DNA from 3 places in the Tardiphaga sp. genome. Region 3 is predicted to be linked to each of the others. Evidence: predicted binding sites of a transcription regulator. Region 3 holds the regulator's gene; each other region holds the start of a gene.

Evidence for each region. The regulator PhoB, encoded in region 3, activates phosphate uptake and scavenging genes when phosphate is short. The targets are predictions, from matches to a motif close to TGTCATNNANCTGTCAT.
Region 1: the regulator PhoB is predicted to act here: its motif matches at 2,786-2,802, upstream of phnG (phosphonate C-P lyase system protein PhnG).
Region 2: the regulator PhoB is predicted to act here: its motif matches at 2,451-2,467, upstream of ACEK02_RS16990 (STN domain-containing protein).

The regions. Positions count from the first base shown of each region.
Region 1 is NZ_JBGMOE010000190.1:102,065-106,439, reverse strand. It holds gene ruvB (Holliday junction branch migration DNA helicase RuvB) at 1-561, shown strand, start outside; gene ACEK02_RS25575 (NUDIX domain-containing protein) at 568-978, shown strand; gene ybgC (tol-pal system-associated acyl-CoA thioesterase) at 975-1,433, shown strand; gene ACEK02_RS25565 (DUF1348 family protein) at 1,515-1,982, shown strand; gene phnF (phosphonate metabolism transcriptional regulator PhnF) at 1,998-2,732, opposite strand; gene phnG (phosphonate C-P lyase system protein PhnG) at 2,862-3,323, shown strand; gene phnH (phosphonate C-P lyase system protein PhnH) at 3,326-3,934, shown strand; gene ACEK02_RS25545 (carbon-phosphorus lyase complex subunit PhnI) at 3,937-4,375, shown strand, end outside.
Region 2 is NZ_JBGMOE010000123.1:32,368-36,742, reverse strand. It holds gene gatB (Asp-tRNA(Asn)/Glu-tRNA(Gln) amidotransferase subunit GatB) at 1-599, shown strand, start outside; gene ACEK02_RS16995 (hypothetical protein) at 1,995-2,264, shown strand; gene ACEK02_RS16990 (STN domain-containing protein) at 2,562-3,206, shown strand; gene ACEK02_RS16985 (RNA polymerase sigma factor) at 3,176-3,748, shown strand; gene ACEK02_RS16980 (FecR domain-containing protein) at 3,778-4,375, shown strand, end outside.
Region 3 is NZ_JBGMOE010000090.1:78,950-83,324, forward strand. It holds gene pstA (phosphate ABC transporter permease PstA) at 1-495, shown strand, start outside; gene pstB (phosphate ABC transporter ATP-binding protein PstB) at 492-1,316, shown strand; gene phoU (phosphate signaling complex protein PhoU) at 1,345-2,058, shown strand; gene phoB (phosphate regulon transcriptional regulator PhoB) at 2,150-2,854, shown strand; gene ACEK02_RS13960 (GcrA family cell cycle regulator) at 2,979-3,488, opposite strand; gene ACEK02_RS13965 (aspartate aminotransferase family protein) at 3,935-4,375, shown strand, end outside.

The DNA of each region.
Region 1 (4,375 bases), on a different contig from region 3:
GCAGGCCTGCTGACAAATCCGCTGCGTGATCGCTTCGGCATTCCATTGCGGCTGAATTTCTACACCATCGACGAACTCGAAAAGATCGTCACCCGCGGTGCGCGCGTGCTGCAGATAGGCATGACGCCGGAAGGCGCCAATGAGATCGCGCGTCGCGCCCGTGGCACGCCGCGCATCGCCGGGCGGCTGTTGCGCCGCGTGCGCGATTTCGCCTCCGCTGCGGACGCTGCCGCAATCGATCGCAAGATCGCGGATCATGCCCTGAGCGCGCTCGAAGTGGACAGTGCCGGCCTCGACGCCATGGATCGCCGCTATCTCACCACTATCGCCATGAATTACGGCGGCGGCCCGGTCGGCGTCGAGACCATGGCGGCTGCGCTCTCCGAACCGCGGGATGCCATCGAAGACATCATCGAGCCCTATCTGATCCAGTGCGGCTATCTGCAGCGCACCCCTCGCGGGCGATTGCTGACGTCGCATGCCTTCAGGCATCTCGGATTGAGTGAGCCAACGCGCGATGCGAGCCAGATCGGACTGTTTGGATCCAGCGACGAGGAGTGATCTGCGATGACTGACAAGATTATCGGCGTTGTAGCCGCGCTGATCCGCGACGATATTGGACGCATGCTGGTGGTGCGCAAACGTGGCACCGAGGCCTTCATGCAGCCGGGTGGCAAGCGCGATGCCGGCGAAGACGATCTAGCCGCGTTGGAGCGCGAGATCAGCGAAGAGCTGGGATGCCGAATGGTGCCGGGTTCTGCCCAAGCGCTCGGACAGTTCAACAGCGTTGCCGCCAATGAGCCGGGCTGGCAGGTGCAGGCCAGCGTTTACGCGGTGAAGGTGGATGGCGCGATCGCGCCCCAGGCCGAGATCGCCGAAACGCTCTGGATTGATCCGGCCGCGCCTGAGGCCGTTATCCTTGCGCCATTGACGCGCGATCACGTCTTGCCACTCGCCTTTCACGGTTTCCCGCAATGACGGTTTCGGCGACCTCCCATCTCGACGGCACTATTGCCGACGGCATTCACCGCATGCAGGTGCGTGTCTATTACGAAGACACCGATTTCTCCGGCATCGTCTATCACGCCAACTATCTGCGCTTCATGGAGCGCGGGCGGACCAATTATCTGCGATTGCTCGGTGCTGATCAGCGTGCGCTGTTTGCCGAGGCCGAAAGCGAAGCGCCGGGCTTTGCCTTCGTGGTCCGGTCGATGCAGCTCGATTTTCTCAAGCCGTCGCGCATGGACGATCTGCTCGACGTGCTGACCCGGCCGCTGGATGTGAAAGGCGCCTCGATCACGCTGCATCAGGAAGTCCGCCGCGGCGATGAGTTGCTGTTGGAAGCCAAGGTGAAGGTGGCCTTCGTGTCTGGTGGCCGCGCCAGGCCGATTCCCAGGGCGTTGCGCATCGCCATGAAGGCCGATCAGATTTAGCAATCGCCCGATAGGCGAAACGGCGTCGACTCTGCGAAAGGCCCGGCTACACTCCCGGCACATCGCAAAGCCGAGGGTCCCATGTCGCGTCCACCGTTTCCGCCCTTCACCCGAGAGACCGCCGCCCAGAAGGCCCGCATGGCCGAAGACGCCTGGAATTCGCGCGATCCGGTGAAAGTGTCGCTCGCCTATACCGAGGACAGCGTCTGGCGCAATCGCGGCGAGTTCTTTCAGGGGCGCCCGGCGATTGTCGAATTCCTCACCCGTAAATGGGCGAAGGAGCACGAATACCGGTTGATCAAGGATTTATGGGCCTTCGACGGCAATCACATTGCCGTGCGCTTTCAATATGAATGGCACGACGATGCCGGCAACTGGCATCGCTCCTATGGCAACGAGCAATGGGAGTTCGACGAGGGTGGTCTGATGCGTCGCCGCGAGGCGAGCATCAACGATGTGGCCATTGCCGAAAAGGATCGCCGCTTCCTGTGGCCGGCACCGGGGCCGCGCCCCGCGGATGTGCCGGGTCTCGGCACGGACCCGTTCTGATCTCGTTGGGCAGGATTACAGCGAGCCGCTATCGACCACGAATTCGACGCGCTCGGCGACGAAGCGTGAATGCGTGGCGCTCAGCGGCGTACCGTCCGCATCCACATCGATGGAATCGACGATCAGAATCGGACGCCCCAGCGCGACGCCAAGCCGTGTCGCATCAGTCGCATCGATGATTCCCGCGGTGACTTTCGTTGAGGCTCGGCGATAGTCCTTGATGCCGTAATGCGCCAGCGCCTTGGTCATCGAGCGCACGCGCTCATAGATCTTGCCGAAATCCGGGAAGCGCTCGGCAGACAGCCAGTTGGTACCGATACAGATCGGTGTCTTGTCGGCGAGGCGTAGCGCCTCGATGCGAATCAACCTTGCACCGGTCTTGAGGCCAAGCTGCCGCGCCAGTTCACGTGTCGCGACGTCATCCCAGGCTCCGATCAGTTGCGCCTGTGGCTCGCGGCCGCCGGCGCCAGCGATTTCCGAGAAGCGCGTACGCGAGCGTAAGGGGTAGGCGAGTTTCGGCGCTTCCACATAAGTGCCGCTGCCGCGCTCGGCGCGCACGAGGCCGCGCTCGGCCAGCGTCGCCAGCGCGCGACGTACCGTATGTCGATTGACGCGGTAGAGCTCCGCCAGCTCCGTCTCGCCGGGCAATTTGTCGCCGGCCGGATAACGCCCGTCGGCAATGCCGCGCTCGATGCCGTCGGCAACGTGCCGCCAAAGTGCGACGCCTGTTGGCTTTTCCTGAATGGTCACAAAAGTCGGTCCTAGAATGATGTCGACCACGCATTAGCGAAAAATCGCGCCGCTGTCACGAAACGGTCATTGCCCCGGCCTATAAAGTTGTCTAGTAAATCATACAACTTGTTGCGGATCGCGGTGACCATGAGCACAGTTCCCTCGAATGACCAGCAGGCCCGGCGCCGTGAAGCGATGGGGGTGCTGGGGCACTCGCAGACGGCGGATATTGCCGGATATCTCGATACGGTGGCCGTTCCGGCCCATGAACAATTGCGCCAGCCCGAAAATGGCCTGGTGATGCTGCGCGGCCGGATTGGCGGCGATGGCGCGCCGTTCAATCTCGGCGAGGCGACCGTGTCGCGCGCCGCCGTGCGGCTATCCAGCGGCGAGGTCGGCTTCGGCTACACGCTGGGCCGGGATGGCGCGAAGGCGCACCTGATCGCGCTGTGCGATGCGCTGATCCAGACCAGTGAATTTTCAGAAGCTGTCGAGACCAGGGTGCTGACGCCGCTGCGTGCGCGCGTCGTCGCCGACATCAGGCGCAAGGCCGCGGAGACGGCGGCAACCAAAGTCGATTTCTACACGCTCGTGCGCGGGGAGGGCTAATCATGACGACAGTTGCGGAAATGCCGGCCGGTTTCGCGGACAAGGTCCTTGCAGCGCAATCGACCTTCCGTTCGGTGATGGACGCGATGGCGCGTCCCGGCACCGTGCAGCGGATCCTGGCTGTTTCGGGCGTGCCTGCGCCAATGATGCGCGGGGCTGCGGCCATCGCGCTGACGCTGTTCGATCAGGATACGCCGGTCTGGCTCGATGCCAAGCTGGCGGCGACGATGGATGTCGCCAAGTGGATCAAGTTTCACACCAGCGCGCCGGTCATCGCCGATCCCGCCGTGTGTGCCTTCGCCGTGGTGGCTGATGCTGCCGCGCTGCCGTCCTTCGAGCACTTTGCATTCGGCTCCGGCGAATATCCGGATCGCTCCACGACCATCGTTCTACAGGTCGCGAGCCTGACCGAAGGCCCGGCCTATGAGCTGCGTGGTCCCGGCATCGACGGTGCCATCATCCTGCGCGCCGCGATCGGCGTGCCGGACCTGCTGGATCGTCTTGCGCTGAATGCCTCGCTGTTTCCCCGCGGCATCGATCTTGTGCTGGTGTCCGGCGAATCCATCGTCGCGCTGCCGCGCACTACGCGCCTTGTCGCGAAAGAGGGCTGAGCATGTATGTCGCCGTCAAGGGTGGCGAACGCGCCATCGAGAATGCGCATCGTCTGTTGGCCCATGAGCGCCGGGGTGATCGCGATGTACCGGAAGTATCGCTGGCACAGATTTCCAATCAGCTCGGTCTCGCTGTGGATCGCGTCATGACCGAAGGATCGCTGTATGACCGCGAGCTCGCGGCGCTGGCCATCAAGCAGGCGCGTGGCGACATGATCGAGGCGATCTTCCTGCTGCGCGCCTTCCGCGCGACGTTGCCGCGGTTCGGCTCGAGTGAGCCCGTCGATACCTCGCAGATGCAGGTGCGCCGCCGCGTCTCCTCGACCTTCAAGGACATGCCGGGCGGCCAGGTGCTCGGTCCGACCTTCGACTATACGCATCGTCTGCTCGATCCGGTGTTGACCGGAGAATCCTCGCCCGACCAGCCGGCCATGGCCGATG
Region 2 (4,375 bases), on a different contig from region 3:
AATTCAGCGAGGACTATGTCGCAGCGCTGAAAGCCGAGCTGCCGGAACTGCCGGATGAGAAGAAGGCGCGTTTCATCAGCGCGTTCGGCCTGTCGGCCTATGACGCCAGCGTGCTGGTCAGCGAGCGGGAGAGCGCGGAATTCTTCGAAACGACGCTCGATGGGCTCAAGGACAAGGCGCGCGACGGCAAGCTGGCCGCCAATTGGGTGATCAACGAGCTGTTCGGCCGTCTCAACAAGGAAGGGCAGGACATCGCGTCGTCGCCGGTATCGGCGGCGCAGATGGCCGCCATCGTCGATCTGATCGGGGAGGGAGTGATCTCCGGCAAGATCGCCAAGGACCTGTTCGAGATCGTCTGGCTTGAGGGCGGTGACCCGCGCGCACTGGTCGAAGAGCGCGGCATGAAGCAGGTGACGGACACCGGCGCCATCGAGAAGGTGGTCGACGACATCATCGCAGCCAATCCCGACAAGGTCGCGCAGGCGCAGGCCAAGCCGGCACTGATGGGCTGGTTCGTCGGCCAGGTGATGAAGTCGTCGGGCGGCAAGGCCAATCCGCAGGTCGTCAACGACCTCCTCAAGAGCAAGCTCGGCATCTGACGATTGCCTTTCGATGACGACCGCGGCGCCGCCTCGAGCGGCGCCGTTTTCGTTTTGGCGGAGCTCGTTGACGCGTTGTAATGAGCGCGATGAACGGCGTGCGGAGACGGAATCAGATCCCGAATCGGCGCACTGTCAGCCGACAAAAAGTGCGGTTGTGGCCAGCACCGATAAGTCGCGAACGCGTTTTCTGAAAAAATATTTTCATTGCCAAAAATCCCGACTCAGAGTCCCCGGCGCCTGTTTTCGGCGCCCGACTCACGTTCGGGGACGGCAGAAGTTTGTGTAGTTGTTTGATAGTACGAATTGCGGGCGCTCGGAAAAAATAAGTACTTTCTGCAATCTTGACATTTGTGGACGCAGCGTTTCCGGGCGTTTTTCGCATCGCCGCGCGAGCCGGATTTCAAGTTGTGACTGGGGCCGTGGGGGAAGTGGCGCGTTGCGCCCATCAACACTTCCTTAAGCGAGAGACTGTTCTTTTGAAATCGTTGGTGTATTCGGGATGAAGTGCATCTCGATTCCCGAGTGCACGCAGCGATCAAGTCATCTCTTTATTGGAGGGCAACATGGCCAAGAAAGCTACGAAGAAGGCAGTCAAGAAGACCGTCAAGAAGGCAGCAAAGAGCGCTGTGAAGAAGACCGCGAAGAAGACCAAGAAGGTCGCCAAGAAGAAGTAACTTCTTCCGCCACGATTGACGCCGGTGGCAACGCCGGCGACGTCGCAGGGGCCTCGACGGCAATTTGCTTTTCGAAGCGGATATTCATCGCAGCTCTGGTCGACGAAAGAGGGTGTCGGCGAGACATCAGGTCAAACGGCTGGACCGTCACTCCGGGGCAGGGCTTGCTCTTCCCGCGAACCGGTCCGGCAAGAAAGCCGGTCATTCAGTGATTGGCGTTCTTTATTCGGTGCGGATCATTGGTCCGCAGTTTCATCGGTGGCTTCGGCCACATGAGATATGATCCTGACGTGTTGCCGACGCCCTCGTTTTTGCCGGTGCGGTTCATCCCCGGCGCGTTGAATTTCCCAATCCCGAATATCTTTGTTTCCTCGCTTGGATGCGTCCTGCGTTGGAATCGCCGCGCGCGCTGGCCAGGCGTTTAACGTCCGCGGTCGCTCACGCTGCCGCGATGGTTACGGTATCCCAAAGCGGCAAGGTAAACCGAATTCGGCGAAAACGCAGAAAACCCGCATAAATGCTGGGTTTTTGGCGGCGCACGAGCCGGTTTTGGCGCCAGCTCTTCAGATTTCGTTCATCGCGATGCTTAAACTGCTCTTCAAATTTGATCGGTCATATTGATCCCAACAAGCCGGCAAACGGTGGTTGGGATTGCATCAAATAATGGACAGGGGCCGCGCTCGGAGCAGGGCGGCAAAACCAAAAAAAGGAATGACCGATGTTTCAGGGACAGATTGATTTCGAAGCTGCGACGCCGATCGCAGAAACCGCCATCCAGGACGTGCTGTTCGAACGTGGTCTGTACTGGGCATCGGGCCGCTCGGGGATCGTTGACCTCGTCGCAGCGCACAAGTGGTTCAACCTCGCGGCCCTCAAGGGGCGGGTCGATGCGATCCCGATGCGCCGCGAAGTCGCCGAGATGATGTCGGATACCGAGATCGCCGCCGCGCAGCGCGATGCCCGCGCCTGGTTGTCGACGATCCACTAATTCGACGGCGTGCCCGTCCTGACGATCGCCGTAGAGGCGATCGACGTCCCGGCTGCCATGCGACTCGCTCAGGCTTGGGAACGAGCCGTCATGGAGAGCGCAGCGATATCGGATACCGCGATCCGCCGAAATTCGTGTGCACCTGCACTGTCAAATCTGCAGACGCTACTTCCTGACAACGCCCACCGACATCTCACTGTCATGCTTGTCACATAGGTACGTGTCTCGGCGTTAGTGTACCCCCAGAAGCAAAGCGAGAATCTGATGCCCGCGCCATATTTTGCGCATTGGGGCGTTGTGTTCCGCTTTACGATAGGGGGAGCGTTGTTGCTTTCTTCAGCTGATGCGCAGGCCAGCGACGCCCGACGCTTTGACATTGCAGCGCAGCCGCTCGCCAGCGCCTTGGTCGAATTTGCCGACAAAACGGGTATGGCTGCGTTGGTCGATGCCGAGCTTGCCAGCGGAAAGCGATCAACTTCTGTCACGGGGCGCCTGATTCCGCAGGATGCTCTGCGTATTCTTCTCGCAGGGACGGGACTTTCATTTCGTCGTGCGGGGGATACTGCCTTCACGGTCGGTCCGAATGCGGCGGATTCGGTCATGGGCGATGGCCATGCCGGAAAGCATCGTCGTGTGGAGTTTGAGACCTATTTCTCGCTTATGCAGAGCGTGATCGAACACGCGCTTTGCGACAATGCAGATGTTCGTCCGGGTCCTTACCGGTTGGTCGTTCAGGTGTGGATCGGTGAGGCCGGAGCGGTCGATGCGGTTCATACGGTCGGTTCGAGCGGCGACGAGACCCGCGATGCGCGCATAACGGACACGATCAAGGGCGCAAGAGTTGCGCGGCCTCCGGCGGATATGCCGCAGCCGGTCACCGTCGTTCTGCACCGGCGCAACACCGATACGATATGCGTAGCCCGATCCGCGGTCCCACGATGACCGAGACGGCGACGATCCGGATGCGGACCATTTTCGAGGCCAAGTATCAGCGGTTTCGCGAACGGCTGCGGCGTCGGCTGGGCTCCGATGCCCTTGCCGTCGAAGTGCTGCACGAGACCTGGCTGCGGCTGGAGCGGATCGGCGAGATCAGTACGATTCAGAAGCCGGAGTCATATCTGTTTCGGATGGCGCTGAACGAGGCTGCGGATCTGCGGCAAGCCGACAGCCGCAAGCTCTCGCCGTCCGAGATCGAGGTCGTGCGCCATATGATGGACGAGACGCTCGATCCCGAACGCATTGCCGACGCACGGCGCGAGCTCGAGGAGCTTGCCGCTGCGCTGAACGAACTGACACCCCGTCGCAAAGCGATCTTCCTGCTCGCGCGGGTCCATGAAATGAAACATGCCGACATCGCGGCGGAATTCGGTATTTCTCCACGGATGGTCGAAAAGGAGCTTGTGCAGGCCTTGCAGCACTGCTCGCAACGCCTGGGAAGAAAAGTCATTCGCCGGTTCGGTCCCGGCCTGCCAAAAGAGTCATAGGGGCAGGCATGGGCAAGGACATCACTCCAATGACAGATGTGAGCGGACATCAGGCGCTTGAGCGCGAGGCCCAGGAGTGGCTCGTGCGCCTGACGTCCGGGGAGGCCACCGCCGGAGATCTCCGCGCTTTGAAGCAATGGTGTGCCCGCAGTCCGGTTCATGCGCGGGCGTTCGCCGAGGCCAATCTGCTGTGGGACAGCCTGGGAACGGCGGCGCGTCTTCCAGCCGCGTCGCGGTCGCCCGGACAGATGCCGTCACGCCATGCGGGACATTCACGGCGCTGGTTCCTGGGGGGAGCGATCGCAGCCTCGGTTGCGGGGGCCGGCTATGTGATCGCGCATCCGCCGCTGGAGCTATGGCCGTCGCCCCAGGAACTGGCCGCCGATTATCGCACGCGCACCGCAGAGCGCCGTGAAATCGCGATGGGCGACGGAGTGACGATCGAACTCAATACCCGCAGCAGTCTGAATGTCGTTCAGAAGCCGAACGAGCGGCAGATCGAGTTGGTATTGGGCGAGGCGACGATTTCCGTCCCGCACCAGCTGCCGACGATGTTGACGGTCCTGGCCGGCGGCGGAGCGGTTCATGCCTCCGATGCGCAATTCAATATACGCTGCGATGCCGGCC
Region 3 (4,375 bases):
TCCATCATCATCGGCCTTTTCGTCTATGGCGCGGTGGTGGTTCCGATGGGTGGCTTCTCGGCTCTCGCCGGTTCGCTGGCCCTCGCCGTGATCGTCATCCCTGTCGTGGTCCGTACCACCGAAGACATGCTCGGCCTCGTACCCAACCCGCTGCGTGAAGCGGCATCGGCGCTCGGCCTGCCGCGCTCCCTGGTCATCAAGCGGATCGCCTATCGTGCAGCCCGGGCCGGTCTGATCACCGGCGTGCTGCTGGCGACGGCGCGGGTCGCCGGTGAAACGGCGCCGCTGCTGTTCACCGCGCTGAGCAACCAGTTCTTCAGCCTCGATCTCACCAAGACGATGGCCAACCTGCCGGTGACCATCAACAACTTCGTGCAGAGCCCCTACGAATATTGGAAGCAGCTCGCCTGGAGCGGTGCCCTGATCATCACCTTGACCGTACTTGCCCTTAACATTGGCGCACGCATTCTCGGCGCCGAGAGGACAGCAAAATGAGTGAGCTTTCTGTGTCGTCTGGCGTTCCCTCCGTCTCGATGCCGCCGCCGGTCCTGCAGGGCGAGACCCGTCCCAAGGTCACCGTGCGCGACCTGAACTTCTATTACGGCGAACACCATGCCCTGAAGAAGATCAACCTGACGCTGATGGCGAACCGCGTGACCGCGTTCATCGGCCCGTCGGGCTGCGGCAAGTCCACGCTGCTGCGCATTTTCAACCGCATGTATGATCTGTATCCCGGCCAGCGCGCCGAAGGTCAGCTCATGCTCGATAACCAGAACATTCTGGATCCGAAGCTCGACCTCAACCTGCTGCGTGCCCGCGTCGGCATGGTATTTCAGAAGCCGACCCCGTTCCCGATGACGATTTACGAAAACATCGCCTTCGGTATCCGCCTCTATGAAAAGATCTCCAAGTCGGAGATGGACATCCGCGTCGAGAAGGCGCTTCGTGGCGGTGCGCTCTGGAACGAAGTCAAGGACAAGCTCAACGCGTCGGGCCTCAGCCTGTCGGGTGGTCAGCAACAGCGTCTGTGCATCGCGCGCACCATCGCGGTTCGGCCGGAAGTGATCCTGTTCGACGAGCCGTGCTCGGCGCTGGATCCCATCTCGACCGCGAAGATCGAGGAGCTGATCGACGAGTTGAAGGATCAGTACACGATCGCGATCGTGACCCATAACATGCAGCAAGCCGCCCGCGTCTCCGATACCACGGCCTTCATGTATCTCGGCGAACTGATCGAGTTCGATCAGACCAACAAGATCTTCACGTCGCCGACCGATCGCCGTACCCAGGATTACATCACCGGCCGCTTCGGCTGACGCGACATGTTCGCGGGAGGATTTAGAGATGGCTTTTGAACACACCACCAAGGCATTCGACGACGATCTGCAGGAGCTGACCCGTCTCGTTGCCGAGATGGGCGGCCTCGCTGAACGGCAGATCGTCGAATCCGTCGATGCGCTGATCCGCCGGGACGTCGCACTCGGCGCCCGCGTCGTCGCCGCCGATGCCGAGATCGACCAGTTGCAGCGCACGATCGAGGAACGTGCCGTGCTGACCATCGCCAAGCGCCAGCCCATGGCTGTCGACCTGCGCGAGATCGTCGGCGCGCTGCGCGTCGCCACCGATCTGGAGCGGATCGGCGATCTCTCCAAGAACATCGGCAAGCGCGTCAATGCACTCGACAGCGACTTCCACCCGCTGAAGCTGATCCGCGGTCTCGAGCACATGACCGACCTCGTGACCACCCAGGTCAAGTCGGTGCTCGACGCCTATGCCGCGCACGATCTGCCGGCAGCCATGACGGTGTGGAAGGGCGACGAGGAAATCGACGCCATCTGCACCTCGCTGTTCCGCGAACTCCTCACTTACATGATGGAAGATCCGCGCAACATCTCGTTCTGTATCCACCTGATGTTCTGCGCCAAGAACATCGAGCGGATCGGTGACCACGCCACCAATATCGCGGAAACCGTGTTCTACATGATCGAGGGTCAGCAGATGGTCGACAAGCGCCCGAAGGGCGACATGACCAACTTCGCGAATACGCCGACGGCCTGACGCATGATCCGGAAAAGGGGAAGCCGGTCTTCCGCCGGGTTCATGATCTGAGGCTTGTCGGACGTCACTGAGGGTATTGATCAATATGGCAATGAACGCGCGCATTTTAGTGGTTGAAGACGAGGAAGCACTCACGACGCTCCTGCGCTACAACCTCGATGCCGAGGGCTACGACGTTGAAACCGTAGCTCGCGGCGACGATGCCGACACCCGCTTGAAGGAGCGTGTACCGGATCTCGTGGTGCTCGACTGGATGCTGCCGGGTCTGTCCGGCATCGAACTGTGCCGCCGCTTGCGTGCGCGGCCCGAAACCAAGGCACTGCCGATCATCATGCTGACGGCGCGTGGCGAGGAGAGCGAGCGTGTTCGCGGTCTTGCCACCGGTGCCGACGACTACATCGTCAAGCCATTCTCGGTGCCGGAACTCCTGGCGCGTGTGAAGGGTCTGCTGCGGCGTGCCGCGCCGGAGCGTCTCGCCACCGTGCTCGCTTTCGGCGATATCGAACTCGACCGCGACAAGCGCCGCGTCGTGCGGTCCAGCCGTCCGATCGATCTCGGTCCGACCGAATATCGCCTGCTGGAGTTCTTCCTGGAACATCCGGGTCGCGTATTCAGCCGAGAGCAGTTGCTCGACAGCGTCTGGGGCCGTGACATCTATATCGATGAGCGCACTGTCGACGTGCATATCGGTCGCCTGCGCAAGCTGCTCAATCCCGCCGGTGAGCCGGATCCGATCCGAACCGTGCGCGGTGCCGGCTACGCACTGGATGACCGCTTCGACAAGGCGGCGGAGTAGGTCTCTCTTCCTTCTCCCCGCCCGGCGAAGCGAGGCTTCGCTAGGCGGGGTGAGGCAAGCAAGTGCCAACGAAAAATGCCCGGCATCGCTGCCGGGCATTTTCATTTGGCTTGATACGTCCGGTTCAGCGCGTCGGCTTCGGCACGGCGCGACGGCGGTCACTGGCCGGCTGATAGGCGATGCGCGAGTGATGTGCGCAATAGGGAGCGCCGGCCAGCGCCTTGCCGCCGCAGAAGTAGAATTCGGGGCTCGACGGATCGCCGATCGGCCAATGGCAGGTGGCTTCGTTGAGTTCGACCAGCGACAGGCGCTGGCTGATCGGCACGATATTGTCATAGGCGATCGGGTCGGGCTCGGCCTCGACTTCGTAATTATGGGCCAATGCCGTGTTGCCGCGGGCCATCGGGCGGGCGACACGCACCATCTGCTGTGCCGGGCGCGCCTTGCGCTGCCGCGGAGCTGCCGAGGAGGGGCTCTTGGCGCGGCCGGACAGGCCGAGGCGGTGAACCTTGCCGATGACAGCGTTGCGGGTCACGTTACCGAGTTCCGCAGCAATCTGGCTGGCGGAGAGGCCGCCTTCCCAGAGTTTCTTCAACTGTTCGACGCGATCGTCGGTCCATGTCATTACCGTCATCGCCATTTTCCCTTCGTGAGCGCCAGCCTGACCGGGCAGCGCTGCGAGTTGAGACTTCAAAAATCCCTGCGGTCAGAATCCTTTAGCGCTCACCGGGCGCGAATTTCGCGTCCGGCTTTTACGCCGCACTGGATGTGTCAAAAGGATCTACCGCCGCACGAGATGTCGTATCCGACGAGGCAAAAGCTACAATATGCCGTGACTCACGCGCAAGAGTCGGGCATGCCGCGTCCACATGCTTCTGCAAACAAAGCAGCAAAATCGGCTTTTTCTGCGACTCCGTGTGACTCGAAAGCCGCAGTGCGCGGTTGACAGTCCTCGCAGCACACCTAGAATAATGCCCACGTGCCGCCCGAGAAGGGCGGCACGTTTCGTTTCTAGGGTCCGTTGTTCGATTTCGCACAGTTGTCATCGACGCGGACGCAGTCTTTTCGATCGGATCGGTTATGACCAACAACGCAACGTCCTCGCCCCTCTCTCAGGCTCACTTGCTGCCTGTTTTCGCGCGTGCGGATGTCGCTTTCGAGCGCGGTGAAGGCGCCTGGCTGATTGGAACCGATGGCGAGCGCTATCTCGATTTTACCAGCGGCGTTGCTGTCAACGCTCTCGGTCATGCCCATCCGCATATGGTTGCCGCGTTGCAGGAGCAGGCCACCAAGCTCTGGCACATGTCGAACCTGTTCAAGAGCCCGGACGGTGAACGCCTCGCCGCCAGGCTGTGCGAACAAAGCTTTGCCGACTTCGTGTTCTTCGCCAATTCGGGCGCGGAAGCGATGGAATGCGCGATCAAGGTGACCCGGCACTATCATTTCTCCAAGGGCCATCCCGAGCGCACCCGCATCATCACCTTTGAAGGCGCGTTCCATGGCCGGACGCTTGGCACGCTG